DNA from 4 places in the Exiguobacterium sp. s192 genome. Region 2 is predicted to be linked to each of the others. Evidence: riboswitches for the same ligand, from Rfam matches in the RefSeq annotation. Region 2 holds a riboswitch; each other region holds the start of a gene.
What was found. A riboswitch is a leader RNA that binds a small molecule or an ion and turns the genes downstream of it on or off. The one in region 2 is predicted to bind S-adenosylmethionine.
Positions count from the first base shown of each region.

Region 1 (3,260 bases), on a different contig from region 2:
GAAACAGACGTTGATGCGGGCACTCGGCGCGACTGTCGTCAACACACCAACTGAACTCGATATGCAAGGCGCAATTGATAAAGCAAAAGAACTGGGACAAACGATTCCGAACAGCTATGTCCCGCTTCAATTCGAAAACGAAGAAAATCCGGTCACATATCAGCGGACACTTGGTCCTGAGCTGATGGCGGAACTCGATCACATCGATTGGTTCGTCGCCGGATGCGGGTCAGGCGGAACGTTTGCAGGAACCGCTGCTTACTTGAAAGAGCGGCTGGGAACAAAAGGCGCGATCGTCGAACCGGAAGGCTCCGTTCTCAACGGAGGACCAGCCGGACCGCATAAGACGGAAGGCATCGGGACGGCTAAATGGCCGAGCCTTGTTTCCCGCGATCTGGTCGATGAGATTCATACGATTTCAGACCACGACGCGTTTACAAAAGTTCATGAATTAGCGGCACGTGAAGGTTTGCTCGTCGGCAGTTCAGCCGGCGCGGCACTCGCGGCAGCACTTGATATTGCAGAACGTTTTCCCGGCAGTACCATCGTCACCGTCTTCGCCGACAGTGCCGAACGGTATTTGAGCCAACAAATCTTTGAAAAGGTGGACGAGACACATGCGTAAAAAGACAGCATTGATTCATGGAGGAACAGGCGTCGATCGAGCAACTGGTGCCGTTACACCTCCGATTTATCAAACGAGTACGTACAAACAAGAGAAAATCGGTCAATTAAAAGAAGGCTACGAATACTCGCGGACAGCCAACCCGACACGGACGAGCATCGAACGATTGATCGCGGACCTCGAAGGCGGCGCACGTGGCTTTGCCTTCGGATCAGGAATGGCTGCGATTCATGCTGTCTTCAACCTGCTGGAGTCAGGTGACCATATCGTCATGACCGATGATGTCTACGGCGGAACGTTCCGTTTGATGCAACGTGTCTTGCCGAAGTTCAACATCCAAGTGACGTTTGTCGATACGACGGATCTTGCCGCGACGGAAGCTGCAGTTCAAGACAATACGAAGATGCTGTACGTCGAAACACCGACAAACCCCTTGTTGAAAGTCACGGATATCGCTGCTGTCGCTGAGATCGCGAAACGCAACAACCTGAAACTCGTCGTCGACAACACGTTTGCGACACCATACTTGCAACAACCACTTGCACTCGGCGCAGACATCGTCTTGCACAGTGCCACAAAATACATCGGCGGACATTCAGACGTCGTCGCCGGACTCGTCGTCGTCAACAGCGATGCACTCGGTGAAGATCTTCACTTCATTCAAAACTCGACAGGCGGTATTCTTGGACCGCAGGACAGCTTCCTGCTCGTCCGTGGTTTACGGACACTTGGTATCCGGATGGATGCAATCGAAGAAACATCACACGATCTCGTTCAGTTCTTACAGGAACAAGATGTCGTCTCGAACATCTTCTATCCAGGACTTCCAACACATCCGGGTCACGCGACACAACAAAAACAGGCGACTGGTTTTGGCGGCATGATCAGCTTTGATGTCGGATCAGCGGAAAACGCGGAGAAACTCGTCGAAGCGACACACTTCTTCACGCTGGCTGAGAGTCTTGGAGCTGTTGAAAGCTTGATTTCTGTTCCGGCACGCATGACACATGCCTCGATTCCAGCAGAACGTCGTGCTGAGCTCGGCATCACGGATGGTCTTGTCCGGATTTCGGTTGGACTTGAGGACGCAGAAGACTTGAAAGAAGATTTAGCACGTGCTTTCAGCCTGCTTCAACCGGTTTCAGAAAAAACTGTTTGACAAGCAAAATAACCCCTGCTAATATTCAGATTATATTAAAAATAACTAAATACCGAATACTCTTATCGAGAGTGGTGGAGGGACTGGCCCGATGAAACCCGGCAACCGCGGAATTTATTCCGAAGTGGTGCTAATTCCAGCAGACGAATGTCTGCAAGATGAGAGCAAATGGTTTTGTGTACTGAAAAAGTGCGCGCGTTTGCTCTAAAACGTGCGCACTTTTTTTTACGTTTAGGAGGGACAGTATTGATTCGCTTACAGGATGTAGGAAAGATTTATCGCTCGAAGCGCGGATCGGTTGAAGCCGTCGTCAATGTCGACTTAACAATCGAGCGCGGTGAAATTTTTGGAATAATCGGTTATTCGGGAGCAGGGAAGTCCACCTTGATCCGATTGTTGAATATGTTAGAAGCTCCGACGAGTGGTTCGATTCAAATCGACGGAGTCGAAATGACGACGTTACGTCCAAAAGAATTACGCGGTGTTCGTAAAAACGTCTCAATGGTCTTCCAGCACTTTAATCTGCTGTGGTCACGGACAGTTGAAGAAAACATCATGTTCCCGCTCGAACTCGGCGGTTATCCGAAAGCACGCCGTAAAGAACGGGTCGCCGAGCTGATTCAACTCGTTGGACTCGACGGACGTGAAGGGGCTTACCCGTCCCAACTGTCGGGTGGGCAAAAACAACGGGTCGGGATTGCCCGGGCACTGGCGTCTAACCCGGACGTCTTACTATGTGACGAAGCGACAAGCGCGCTTGATCCGAAAACGACAGACTCGATTTTAGAGTTGCTCGTCGACATCAACAAAAAACTGAAACTGACCATCGTCTTGATCACGCATGAGATGCACGTCATTCAGAAAATCTGTAACCGGGTCGCCGTCATGGAAGCCGGGAAAATCGTCGAACAAGGACCGGTCGCCGAAGTATTCCGTCATCCGAAACAAGCGATGACAAAAGAATTCGTGAAACAGCTGACGTCTTCATCAGAAAACGAATTGACGTTTACGAAATTACGGGAACGGTATCCGACCGGGAAAATCGTTCAGTTGACGTTTGTCGGTTCAACGGCCGAAAGCCCGATTCTTGCCGAAGTCATGAAAGATTCGACCTTATTATTTAATATCATTGGCGGGAACGTCGGACAGACGCAAGATGGCGCCCTTGGGACGCTGTTCATTCAGTTGATCGGTGCCGAACATGAAACACAAGTGGTCATCGCCAAACTTCAAGCGAGTGACGTTGAAGTGGAGGTGGATCACCGATGAGTACATTTTTTGCAGATGTGGATTGGGATATGGTCTGGGAAGCGACCGGCAGTACGGTTTATATGACGGCCGTTGCAGGGCTTGCGACGTTTATCCTCGGACTGGTCATCGGTCTCTTGTTATACGCGACAAACGAAGAATTGTTATTCAAGAACCGAGCATTGTATTCTGTCCTCAGCTTTTTGGTTAACATCTTCCGTTCCATTC
Region 1 is NZ_JACSMS010000010.1:10,333-13,592, forward strand. It holds gene KNP87_RS13675 (PLP-dependent cysteine synthase family protein) at 1-625, shown strand, start outside; gene KNP87_RS13680 (bifunctional cystathionine gamma-lyase/homocysteine desulfhydrase) at 618-1,784, shown strand; SAM riboswitch class I at 1,844-1,949, shown strand; gene KNP87_RS13685 (methionine ABC transporter ATP-binding protein) at 2,031-3,053, shown strand; gene KNP87_RS13690 (methionine ABC transporter permease) at 3,050-3,260, shown strand, end outside.
Region 1: another riboswitch for S-adenosylmethionine. It lies ahead of KNP87_RS13685 (methionine ABC transporter ATP-binding protein); the one in region 2 lies ahead of KNP87_RS13020 (methionine ABC transporter ATP-binding protein).

Region 2 (3,260 bases):
GGTGCCGTTGGAACAGTGATCAGCCCTTTAAGATCGAGATTCTTTTCCTTCGCGAACGTCTTCAGATAGATCGAGTGTTGGAACAAGTTCGCGTCGATGTCGCCGCTGCCGAGCGCGATGTTCGGCTGGATGTAATCGCTGAATTCAACGATTTCGACTTTGTAGCCTTTCTTTTCAAGACCAGGCTGAATCGCTTCTTTGACCATGTCACTGTAAGGACCGCTCGTCGCACCGATCTTAATCGACTTGGTTTCTTCTTTCGCACTGCTGTCGCCACAGCCGGCAAGAATCCCGGCTCCGAGTAATCCTGTTGCTAAAAAGGCATATCGTTTTTTCATAGTCATTCTCTCCCTTAGTGGTCTCTATTTTGGATTTAACGTTTATCAGCACGACGGGCGAGTTGATTGCCGAGTCCTTGAATACTTTGGACGATGACGACGAGTACGATGATTGTCACAATCATGACGACGTTATCATACCGGTAATAACCGAAGCGGATAGCGAGGTCACCGACACCACCGCCGCCGACGATGCCGGCCATGGCAGAAAAGCCGATCAGGCTGATTGTCGTCAACGTCACCGCTTGGATGATCCCGGGAAGGGCTTCTGGTAACAGAGCGCTGATGATGATACGAAACGGTGTTGCGCCGCACGCCTCAGCAGCTTCGATCAAGCCCGGTGGAATCTCACGGAGTGAGGTTTCGACGAGTCGGGCAAGGAACGGAATAGCGGCAACACTTAAGCTGACAGAAGCGGCCGTCGGACCGATCGTATTGTCGAGCAACAATTGTGTCAGTGGAATCAGCGCGACAAGCAAGATGATGAACGGTAACGAACGAACGATATTAACGAAAAAGTCCAAAATACTGCGAACGAAGACGTTTTGGAAAAACAATCCACGGTCGGTGATGAATAAAAGAATTCCCAGCGGAATCCCGACGACGAGGGCAAAACCAAGGGAAATCCCGACCATCAAGGCCGTTTCGCCTAAGGCTTTTGCCAACTCCGGTAACATCGTTTGAATCCGGTCAAGCCACATCCTGAATCACCTCAAGCGTATGGAGTTGCTCCTCAAGCCAAGTGAGGGCTCGGTTGACATGAAGTGTTGGACCGGTCAGGCTGACGATCAACACCCCGAAGGCGACGTTTTGAATATAATCGACCTTGCCGTGCAGGATGCTGACCGAGATATCAAATTGTTTGATTGCTTCTGACAGCGTACTCTCACCGGTCTTTTCTCCCGTGAATTGGAGGCGGATGATCTTTCCGGGTGTCGTCCGAAGTATCCGTTCCGGTAACTCGATTTGGAGTGCTGTATCGACGTAATGTTTTGTGACGTCATGGGTCGGTTGACTGAATATGTCGTAGGTGTTGGCGACTTCGACGACTTCACCGTGAGCCATGACCGCGACGCGGTGACAAATCTGTTTGACGACATCAATCTCGTGAGTGATCAGGATGATTGTCAGACCAAGCCGTTCATTCAAGTCCTTCAGCAATTCCAGAATTTGCAGGGTCGTGACCGGATCGAGCGCTGATGTTGCTTCGTCACATAACAGGACACTCGGATTATTCGCAAGGGCGCGGGCAATCCCGACCCGTTGTTTTTGTCCGCCGCTGAGTTGGCTCGGGAAATTCGTCTCAAATCCTTCAAGTCCGACCAGGGCGACGAGTTCTTTGATCCGGCTTGGGAAATCACTGCGTTTGACGCCGGCTGCTTTTAAGGCGAACGCGATGTTGTCGGAAACGTTCCGCGATTGAATTAATTGGAAATGTTGAAAGATCATTCCGATCTTCAGGCGCAACTCTCTTAGGCTGCCTTTGGATAAATCGGACAGTTTGATACCTGATACTTTGACCGTTCCTTGGGTCGGTGTTTCGAGTCCGTTGATCAAGCGCAGCAGTGTACTTTTTCCGGCACCGGATTCACCGATGATGCCAAAAATTTCTCCTTGCTGAATCGTTAAGTTGACGTCACGCAGGGCGAAAATCGGTGTTCGGTCACGTACAAACCGCTTGGTGATGCCTTTGAATTCAATCATCTGTTGTTTCCTCCCTATACAAAAAAATCGCCTTTTTCCAGTTAAGAGCAACCAGAAAAAAGCGACGAAGTGTAAGATTTCGTAACTTATCTCTCAGAATGAAACATTCTGTAGGATGTGGCACCGTTCCTTAAAGGTGGTTGCCGGACGTCGTTGGGCCTAATCCCTCGGTCGCTCGCGATAAGTAGATATGCTGTTGGGATTTACTTTAACGGAAATCATTCCCATCTGTCAAACGTTTTTTCAGAATTATTCCGCAACGGCTTGCTGAAACAGATTGAGCTGACCAATTCGTTCAGCGGCTTCGACCAATCGTTCGGCGTCGGCAATCAAGCTGATCCGGACGTAGCCTTCGCCATATTCACCGAAGAAATGTCCCGGTGTGACGGCGACATGCGCCTCGTCCAGCAAGTGGTCGGTAAAGCTTTGTGATGTAAAGCCGGACGGGACCGGCAACCAGACGAAGAACGAACCACCAGGGATCGGTCCGTCCCATCCGATGTCTTGTAATTTGCCGAACAAGGCATCGCGACGGGCTTCATACAGCGCACTCAGCTCACGGACACACGTCTGGTCGCTTGAGAGGGCGACGGTCGCTGCGTGCTGGATGGGTGTGAAGGCACTGACGTATAAGTGTTCCTGGTACGTTTCAATACTTGAGATGACGGATGGGTTCCCGATTGCAAAGGCGATGCGGAAGCCGGACATGTTGAAGCGTTTGGATAACGAAAAGAGTTCGATTCCGACGTCTTTCGCTCCTGCGGTCTGGAGGAAACTTCGGGTCGGACCATCAAAACTGATACCGCCGTATGCCAAGTCATGGACGACACAAATATCGTTCGCGTCAGCGAAAGCGACCGTCTGTTCAAAGGCTTCCGCCGTCGCCGTCGCGCCGGTCGGATTGCTCGGGTAGTTGAGGAACAGCATCCGCGCCCGTTCGACATCCGTCGTATCGAGTAACGTGTAGTCAGGTAAAAAAGCATTTTCCGCAAGGAGCGGTAATGTGATCGGGTAAGCACCTGCTAATGCCGCGCCGGACAGGTAGTCAGGGTAACCGGGATCGGGAACAATGACACCTTCACCCGGATTGACGATTGTTTGCGGCAAGGCGACGATACCGGCTTTACTGCCGAGCAAAATGGCGACCTCAGAAGCAGGATCAATCGTCACACCGAATTCGGACTGATAAAAATCGGCTACGGCCTGTTTGAGAAAATC
Region 2 is NZ_JACSMS010000008.1:94,926-98,185, reverse strand. It holds gene KNP87_RS13030 (MetQ/NlpA family ABC transporter substrate-binding protein) at 1-338, opposite strand, end outside; gene KNP87_RS13025 (methionine ABC transporter permease) at 374-1,039, opposite strand; gene KNP87_RS13020 (methionine ABC transporter ATP-binding protein) at 1,029-2,042, opposite strand; SAM riboswitch class I at 2,126-2,229, opposite strand; gene KNP87_RS13015 (aminotransferase class I/II-fold pyridoxal phosphate-dependent enzyme) at 2,292-3,260, opposite strand, start outside.

Region 3 (3,260 bases), on a different contig from region 2:
CGAGCACACCTCGTTTTAACGGTTCAAATTTTTCCGGCGACGCGAACTCCTGCATCAAGGCGATGATATTATCGTGCTCCGTTACCGTGCCGTCAAAGTCACATAAAATCCGGATCGTCATTTCGTAATCCCCCAAGCATCGAGGGCGACACGTAATTCCTCGTGCCGGTGGGCGGCACTTGTCAGTGATTCACCGGCCAGTGCTGCGTCAAGTGCCTGGCGGAAAGCGATGACTCCGGCCGCAGCACCTTGCGGATGACCGTGGACACCGCCACCGGCATTGATGACGGAATCGACGCCGAAATCACGAACAAGCTGGGCGACGAGACCCGGGTGGATTCCGGCGGACGGGACCGGGAGAATCGTTTTGGTCTCACCGATTCGGGTCGCTTCGACGGCAATCCCGCGGGCCAAGTCTTTGGCGAGGGCGACATTTCCATACGGCGACGGGAACAGTGTCAAGTCGGCACCGGCAATCCGCGGCAACGTTCCGAGCAGGACCGGGGCGGCAATTCCGTACTCGGGACTGGCAATCAAGGCACCGCTCAACGCCGGATGATTAAAGATCGGGACCGGGATTTCCGGATCGGCTGCCAGTTCCCGCAAGACATCAAGCCCGTATGTAAACGTGTTGAGCAGGAGGGCTGTCGCTCCGGCTTCGACCAGTCGTTTCGCCTGTTCTTTCAAGCGGAAGACCGGACCACTCAACGTAATCGCATAAAGGGCCCGTTTACCTGTCCGTTCATAGTGCGCATCGAGGACTTCCCGTCCGATCCGCGCCCGGTCGAGTGCCGGTGTCAACGGATTGTCGTATAAGATTTCGTCATCCTTGACGAGATCAATCCCGCCGGCAAGCTGGGCTTCGAGTTGTTCCCGTAAAAAAACGAGGTCCCGTCCGATGACGCCTTTGAAGATGCTCATCAACAGGGGGCGGTCATGGACTTGGATCAATTGGCGGACGCCCTCGATGCCGAATTTAGCACCGGGGAAATCCGGTGTGAACGAAGCGGGAAGCTGGAGATCCGTCAGTTTGATTTGACCGTCGAGCGACAGCTTGCCGAAGACAGTCGTCAAAATCGCCGAAAAGTCCCGTGAGACGTTGTGTTCCGGATAACGGATTGTGACATACCCTTTTCCGTCGTGTTCTTCCGTATGGACGACTTGTCCTTTGAAGGATTCAAGCTGTTGTTGTTCCAAATGATTCAAATCGGTCCATGAGCCGACCGTCAGACCGAGGGCGATTTGCTCTGCCCGTTTTGGTAACTGATCGGTCACGCCGAGTTGGTAAGTTGCGGTAATGTACGCCATGATCGTCGTCTCTCCCTTGTTAAAAAATACAAAAATGGTCCCTCGTCAATGACAAGAGACCATGAAAAATTGCGCGTGGACTCTTATCTGTCAGCGTGTTAGCTGCAAGAATTAGCACCGTGCCAAGTGGTCGGTTGCTGCGACATCGTAGGGCTCGTCCCTCCGTCTGCTCTTGATAAGAATTGGATGAAATTGTGAAATCTAATTGCAATTTTCACATGAGATGACGGACTTGTCAAACTAAATTTTGAAAATTTATTTTTTTGAAAATACTTCTTCTATAGATGTCTCCGTTTTGAGCGGATTTCACTAAAATTTGGAATTGACAGAGGGTGGTCGGCGCACGTAGTATTCAAATCAACATCAAACCACACGACAACTACATATGACTCTTATCGTGAGTTGGCAGAGGGAATTGGCCCGAAGACGCCGCAGCAACCGACCATCCGGCACGGTGCTACATCCAACAGACATTCGTCTGAGAGATAAGAGGACGGAGTATTCTACTGCGCCTCTTTTCTTTGACGAAAAGGGGCGTTTTTTCGTGTGATCATCAAGGGGGAAATCAGAATGGGATATCAAGCATTTACAGTACAGGACGCCATCGAACGGGTCCGGACACTCGGTCTGATCGGCAACGAACCGGTGACGGCAGAAGAAATCGGTGACGGCAATTTAAATCTGGTCTTTCGGATTCATGCGGGGGACCAGCACCTGATTTTAAAACAAGCGTTACCGTATGCGAAGGTCGTCGGTGAAAGCTGGCCGCTGTCGCTCGAACGGGCATGGATCGAACAGTCCGCGTTAAAAGAATTCGCGAAAGTCGCGATTCCGTTTGTTCCGCGTGTGTATCATGCGAGCAAAGAAGAAGCCTTCACGGTGATGGAAGACTTGTCTCATCTGACAATCGTCCGGGCTGGATTGCTTGCGGGAGAGAAGTATCCGTTGCTCGCGGAACACATCGGTTCGTATTTGGCCCGGACACTGTTTTATACGTCGGATTTTGCCCTCGGACCGGTCGAGAAAAAACAGATCGCCCGTCAGTACTACAATCCGGATCTGTGCGACATCACGGAGAAACTGATTTTCACGGACCCGTTTTATGACGCGGAAACAAATGCGATTGAAGCAGGACTGGAAGCGGAAGTCGACCGGATCTGGAACGACGCGGAGCTGAAACGGGAAGTCGCGAAGCTCGAAACACTGTTCATCACGAAAGGTGATGCCTTGCTGCACGGCGACTTACATACAGGCAGCATCTTCGCCTCGGCGGAAGAAACCAAGGTCATCGATCCGGAGTTCGCGTTTTACGGTCCGTTTGGGTTTGATGTCGGTCAGTTCATCGCCCATCTGTTTTTTGCCGCTTATCCGGACTATGACCGGTTGCGCGAGGAACGGATCAAGGACATCGATACGTTTTGGCTGACGTTTGCGTCCACGTTCAAGGCGTTGTGGGAGCGGGAAGCGGTGGAGCCGTTCCGTTCAGCGGACGGTCTCGTCGAGGATGTCCTCAGTACGATTTTACAAGATGCGCTTGGATTTGCCGGATGCGAGTTGATTCGCCGGACGATCGGACTGGCACCGGTCGCGGACTTGGAACAGATTACCGATCCGACCGTTCGTCTCGAACGAAAACGTCATGCGTTACGCCTCGGTGCTGCGTTGATCAAACGCCGGACGGAATGCAAGACGTTTACGGATCTGCGGAACTTTGATGTAACGGAGGAACTCAGCCGATGAGTCAATTCGTTCAGAGCATCATCTATGAAAACGGGACAGTGACGATCTTGGACCAAACCCGTCTCCCGGAAGAAGAACGGTATGAAGTCATTCACGATTTGGCGCAGGCGATTGAAGCGATTAAACAACTGCGTGTCCGGGGGGCGCCGGCGATCAGTTTATTCGGTGGTTTCGTCCTCGTGCAGGAAGCGTTTCGGACAACAGGATCGCTT
Region 3 is NZ_JACSMS010000019.1:15,775-19,034, reverse strand. It holds gene KNP87_RS16690 (2-hydroxy-3-keto-5-methylthiopentenyl-1-phosphate phosphatase) at 1-121, opposite strand, end outside; gene KNP87_RS16685 (2,3-diketo-5-methylthiopentyl-1-phosphate enolase) at 118-1,308, opposite strand; SAM riboswitch class I at 1,389-1,490, opposite strand; SAM riboswitch class I at 1,698-1,800, shown strand; gene mtnK (S-methyl-5-thioribose kinase) at 1,879-3,048, shown strand; gene mtnA (S-methyl-5-thioribose-1-phosphate isomerase) at 3,045-3,260, shown strand, end outside.
Region 3: another riboswitch for S-adenosylmethionine. It lies ahead of KNP87_RS16685 (2,3-diketo-5-methylthiopentyl-1-phosphate enolase); the one in region 2 lies ahead of KNP87_RS13020 (methionine ABC transporter ATP-binding protein).

Region 4 (3,260 bases), on a different contig from region 2:
CTTTTTTAAAGGCATTGAAATAGGAAATCGTCTGGAACGAGTTGGCATCGATTTCACCTTCCGCGAGTGCCAGGTTCGGTTGCACGTAATCGGAGAACTTGACGAGTTCAATCGTGATGCCCTCTTTTTCCGCTTTTTTCGCGACGTATTCCCAAACTTGCGTATCCGAGCCGCTGACGCCGAGCTTGACCGTATTTTTGTCGTCCTCCCCGGACGCCGCACACCCTGCAAATAATACCGTCGTCAATGCTGCACCAATCGCTAATCCTTTTTTCATCGTTCATCTCTCCCTTATCTTCTCTATGTTTTGTTAGTGCCTCCGAATTTTTCGTGCCAGCAGGTTACCTGTTGTCTGTAAGCCTTGTACCAGGATGACGAGGATTCCGACCGTGATGATCATGACGGTCGTATCAAACCGTTGGTAGCCGTAGGTGATGGCCAAGTCCCCGAGCCCTCCGCCACCGATCGCCCCGGCCATTGCCGACGCCCCGATCAAGCCAATCGTCGCGATCGTCAAGTTCAGGACAAGCGAGCTGAGTGCTTCCGGCAACAGGAAACGGAAAATCGTCTGCAACGGTGTCGCGCCCATCGCTTCCGCCGCCTCCAAGACGCCCGTACTGACTTCGAGCAGTGAACTTTCAATCAATCGGGCAATGTACGGTGCCGCATAAAAGACCAGCGGGACGATTGCTGCCTTCGTTCCGATCGACGACCCGACGAGCAACCGTGTCAGCGGAATGATTGCGACGAGCAGAATGATGAACGGAACCGACCGAAACACATTGACGACGCTGCTTAAGACGTTGAAGAGCGGTACTTGTTCGAGCAACGCTCCCTTACGTGTGACGACCAACAGAATTCCGAGCGGTAGACCAATCAGCGTCGAAAAGAGTAGCGACAATCCGACCATCGTCAAGGTTTGCAGAAAAGCGGTCCAGATGTCCGTGTAGTTAACTAGCATCGGCCAGCACCTCCTCGACCTTGACATCCGACTGATCAATGTATTGCAGGGCTCGCGCAATTTCCGCCGTTTCACCGATCAATTCGACGAGCAGACTGCCGAACGGGATATTTTGCAGTTCCGTGATGCTGCCGTGCAGGATGTTGACATCGACATCAAACCGTTTGGCGACTTGCGACAAGAGCGGTTGCCCGGTGTGTGCCCCAAGGAAATTGATTTTATAGACATGATGTCCGGCATCCCGTTGTTTGATCAACCGTTGCACTGACGCCGGAATCTCATCTTGCATGACGGAACGGACAAAGTTTTTCGCTGTCGCCGTCTGGGGATTCGAGAAGACGTCGAACACGGTACCTGATTCAATCAACTTGCCTGCCTCGATGACTGCGACCCGGTCACAAATCTCACGGATGACGCCCATCTCGTGTGTAATCAGTAAAATCGTGATCCCATATTCCGCGTTGATCTGTTTCAGTAACCGCAGGATATGCTGTGTCGTTTGCGGGTCAAGCGCCGATGTCGCTTCGTCACACAACAGAACCGACGGCTGGGTTGCCAGTGCCCGCGCTATTCCGACACGTTGTTTCTGCCCTCCCGATAACTGATCCGGATAATGATCGGCTTTATCCGCTAAGTCGACGAACGCCAGCAGCTCGGTGACACGCCGGTGGACTTCCTCCTTTTTGATCCCTTTTAAGACGAGTGGTTTTGCGACATTCGCGAAGACCGTATTCGAATCAAGCAAGTTGAAATGTTGGAAGATCATCCCGATGTTTTGTTTCGCTTCCCGCAGTTGTTTTGCCGAAAGGGTCGTCAGTTCTTGCCCGTCGACCGTCACGCTGCCGGATGTCGGACGTTCAAGAAGATTGACACACCGTAATAAAGAACTTTTTCCAGCCCCGCTGAACCCGATCACGCCAAAGATTTCACCTTTTCGGATTTCGAGATCGACACCGTCCAATGCAGCGATCGATTGTTCGTTGGTCTGGTAGATTTTTTTTACATTTTTGAATGTAATCACCACTTTTTCCCCCTTTTAAAAAACAAAAAGGCCTCTTCTTAAGAAACAAGAAGAGACCTGGATCCGCACAGAGGCAGAATCCACTCGACTCATCTCTCAGACAATCGTCTGATGGAATTGGCACAGTGCTCATAATGAGTCTGTTGCCGAGGTTTCGTAGGGCCAGTCCCTCCACCTCTCTGGATAAGTGTTGCGGTATGAAATTCATATGTGTGTTGTTGCTGTTCGAACTTATGTCGTAAAACTAATTTTTACATTACAGAAAGATCTTTTAAAGGTCAACCATATTTTCAAAAATAAACCATATGACCCATATCGATTGATTTCCCGGGTTGGGCTTCATCATAGAAGAGTTCCGGTCGCCGGTCAAGGAGCATTTGACAATCCTTTTCTGTCAGTGCTATCATCTTCTCAATGATTAATCCGACAATTCCTATATGTTATATCAAGAGTGGACGAGAGACCTGGCTCTAGGACTCCACGGCAACCTGCGATTGGCAAGGTGCTCCGACCAGCAAAGCAACCGCTTTGGATGATACACACGAGAAACTCGTTTGCCGTCCAAAGCCAAACGGGTTTTTATTTTGAAATGGAGGATGAGATGATGAGTATGAGTTATCCTGTTTTACCGGGCGCCGAAGCCTTTTTCTTGGAACGTGGATCAATCGGCATTTTGCTGTGTCACGGCTTTAATGCGACGCCGCAAAGTGTTCGGGCTGTAGGAGAACGCTTCGCAGAACACGGTTTTTCAGTCTATGCCCCCCGTCTGCATGGTCACGGGACAGATGTACGTGACTTCGAAACGGCGACGGCCGAAGATTGGAAACAGAGTGTCCGCGAGGGCTTTGCTCAACTGTCCCGCCAGTGTGAATCGATCTTCATCGTCGGTCAATCGATGGGTGCGACGCTCGCACTGGCACTCGCTGCCGAAGGTCTGCCGGTCGCAGGTATCATCACAATCAATGCTGCTTTATCCGTCCCCGCTTACGAAGCGTTATCGTTTACGGATTGTCCGGTTTATCTGCCGGAAAGCCCACCCGATATCAAGCAAACCGCTTTTGAAATCATCTATGATGTCGTGCCGGCGGTCGCTGCGTCCGAACTTTTACGCTTGATTCGCGACACCATCCCAACCCTTCCCGCCATTCAAATTCCGACGCTTATTTTATATTCTGCTGAAGATCATGTCGTTCCGCCAACCTGTTCGGATTACCTGCACCGGACGATTGGTGCGACGGATAAACGCAGTTATTGTCTGCTCGATTCCTATCATGTTGC
Region 4 is NZ_JACSMS010000006.1:34,336-37,595, reverse strand. It holds gene KNP87_RS11015 (MetQ/NlpA family ABC transporter substrate-binding protein) at 1-277, opposite strand, end outside; gene KNP87_RS11010 (methionine ABC transporter permease) at 311-961, opposite strand; gene KNP87_RS11005 (methionine ABC transporter ATP-binding protein) at 951-1,982, opposite strand; SAM riboswitch class I at 2,069-2,172, opposite strand; SAM riboswitch class I at 2,422-2,524, shown strand; gene KNP87_RS11000 (alpha/beta hydrolase) at 2,587-3,260, shown strand, end outside.
Region 4: another riboswitch for S-adenosylmethionine. It lies ahead of KNP87_RS11005 (methionine ABC transporter ATP-binding protein); the one in region 2 lies ahead of KNP87_RS13020 (methionine ABC transporter ATP-binding protein).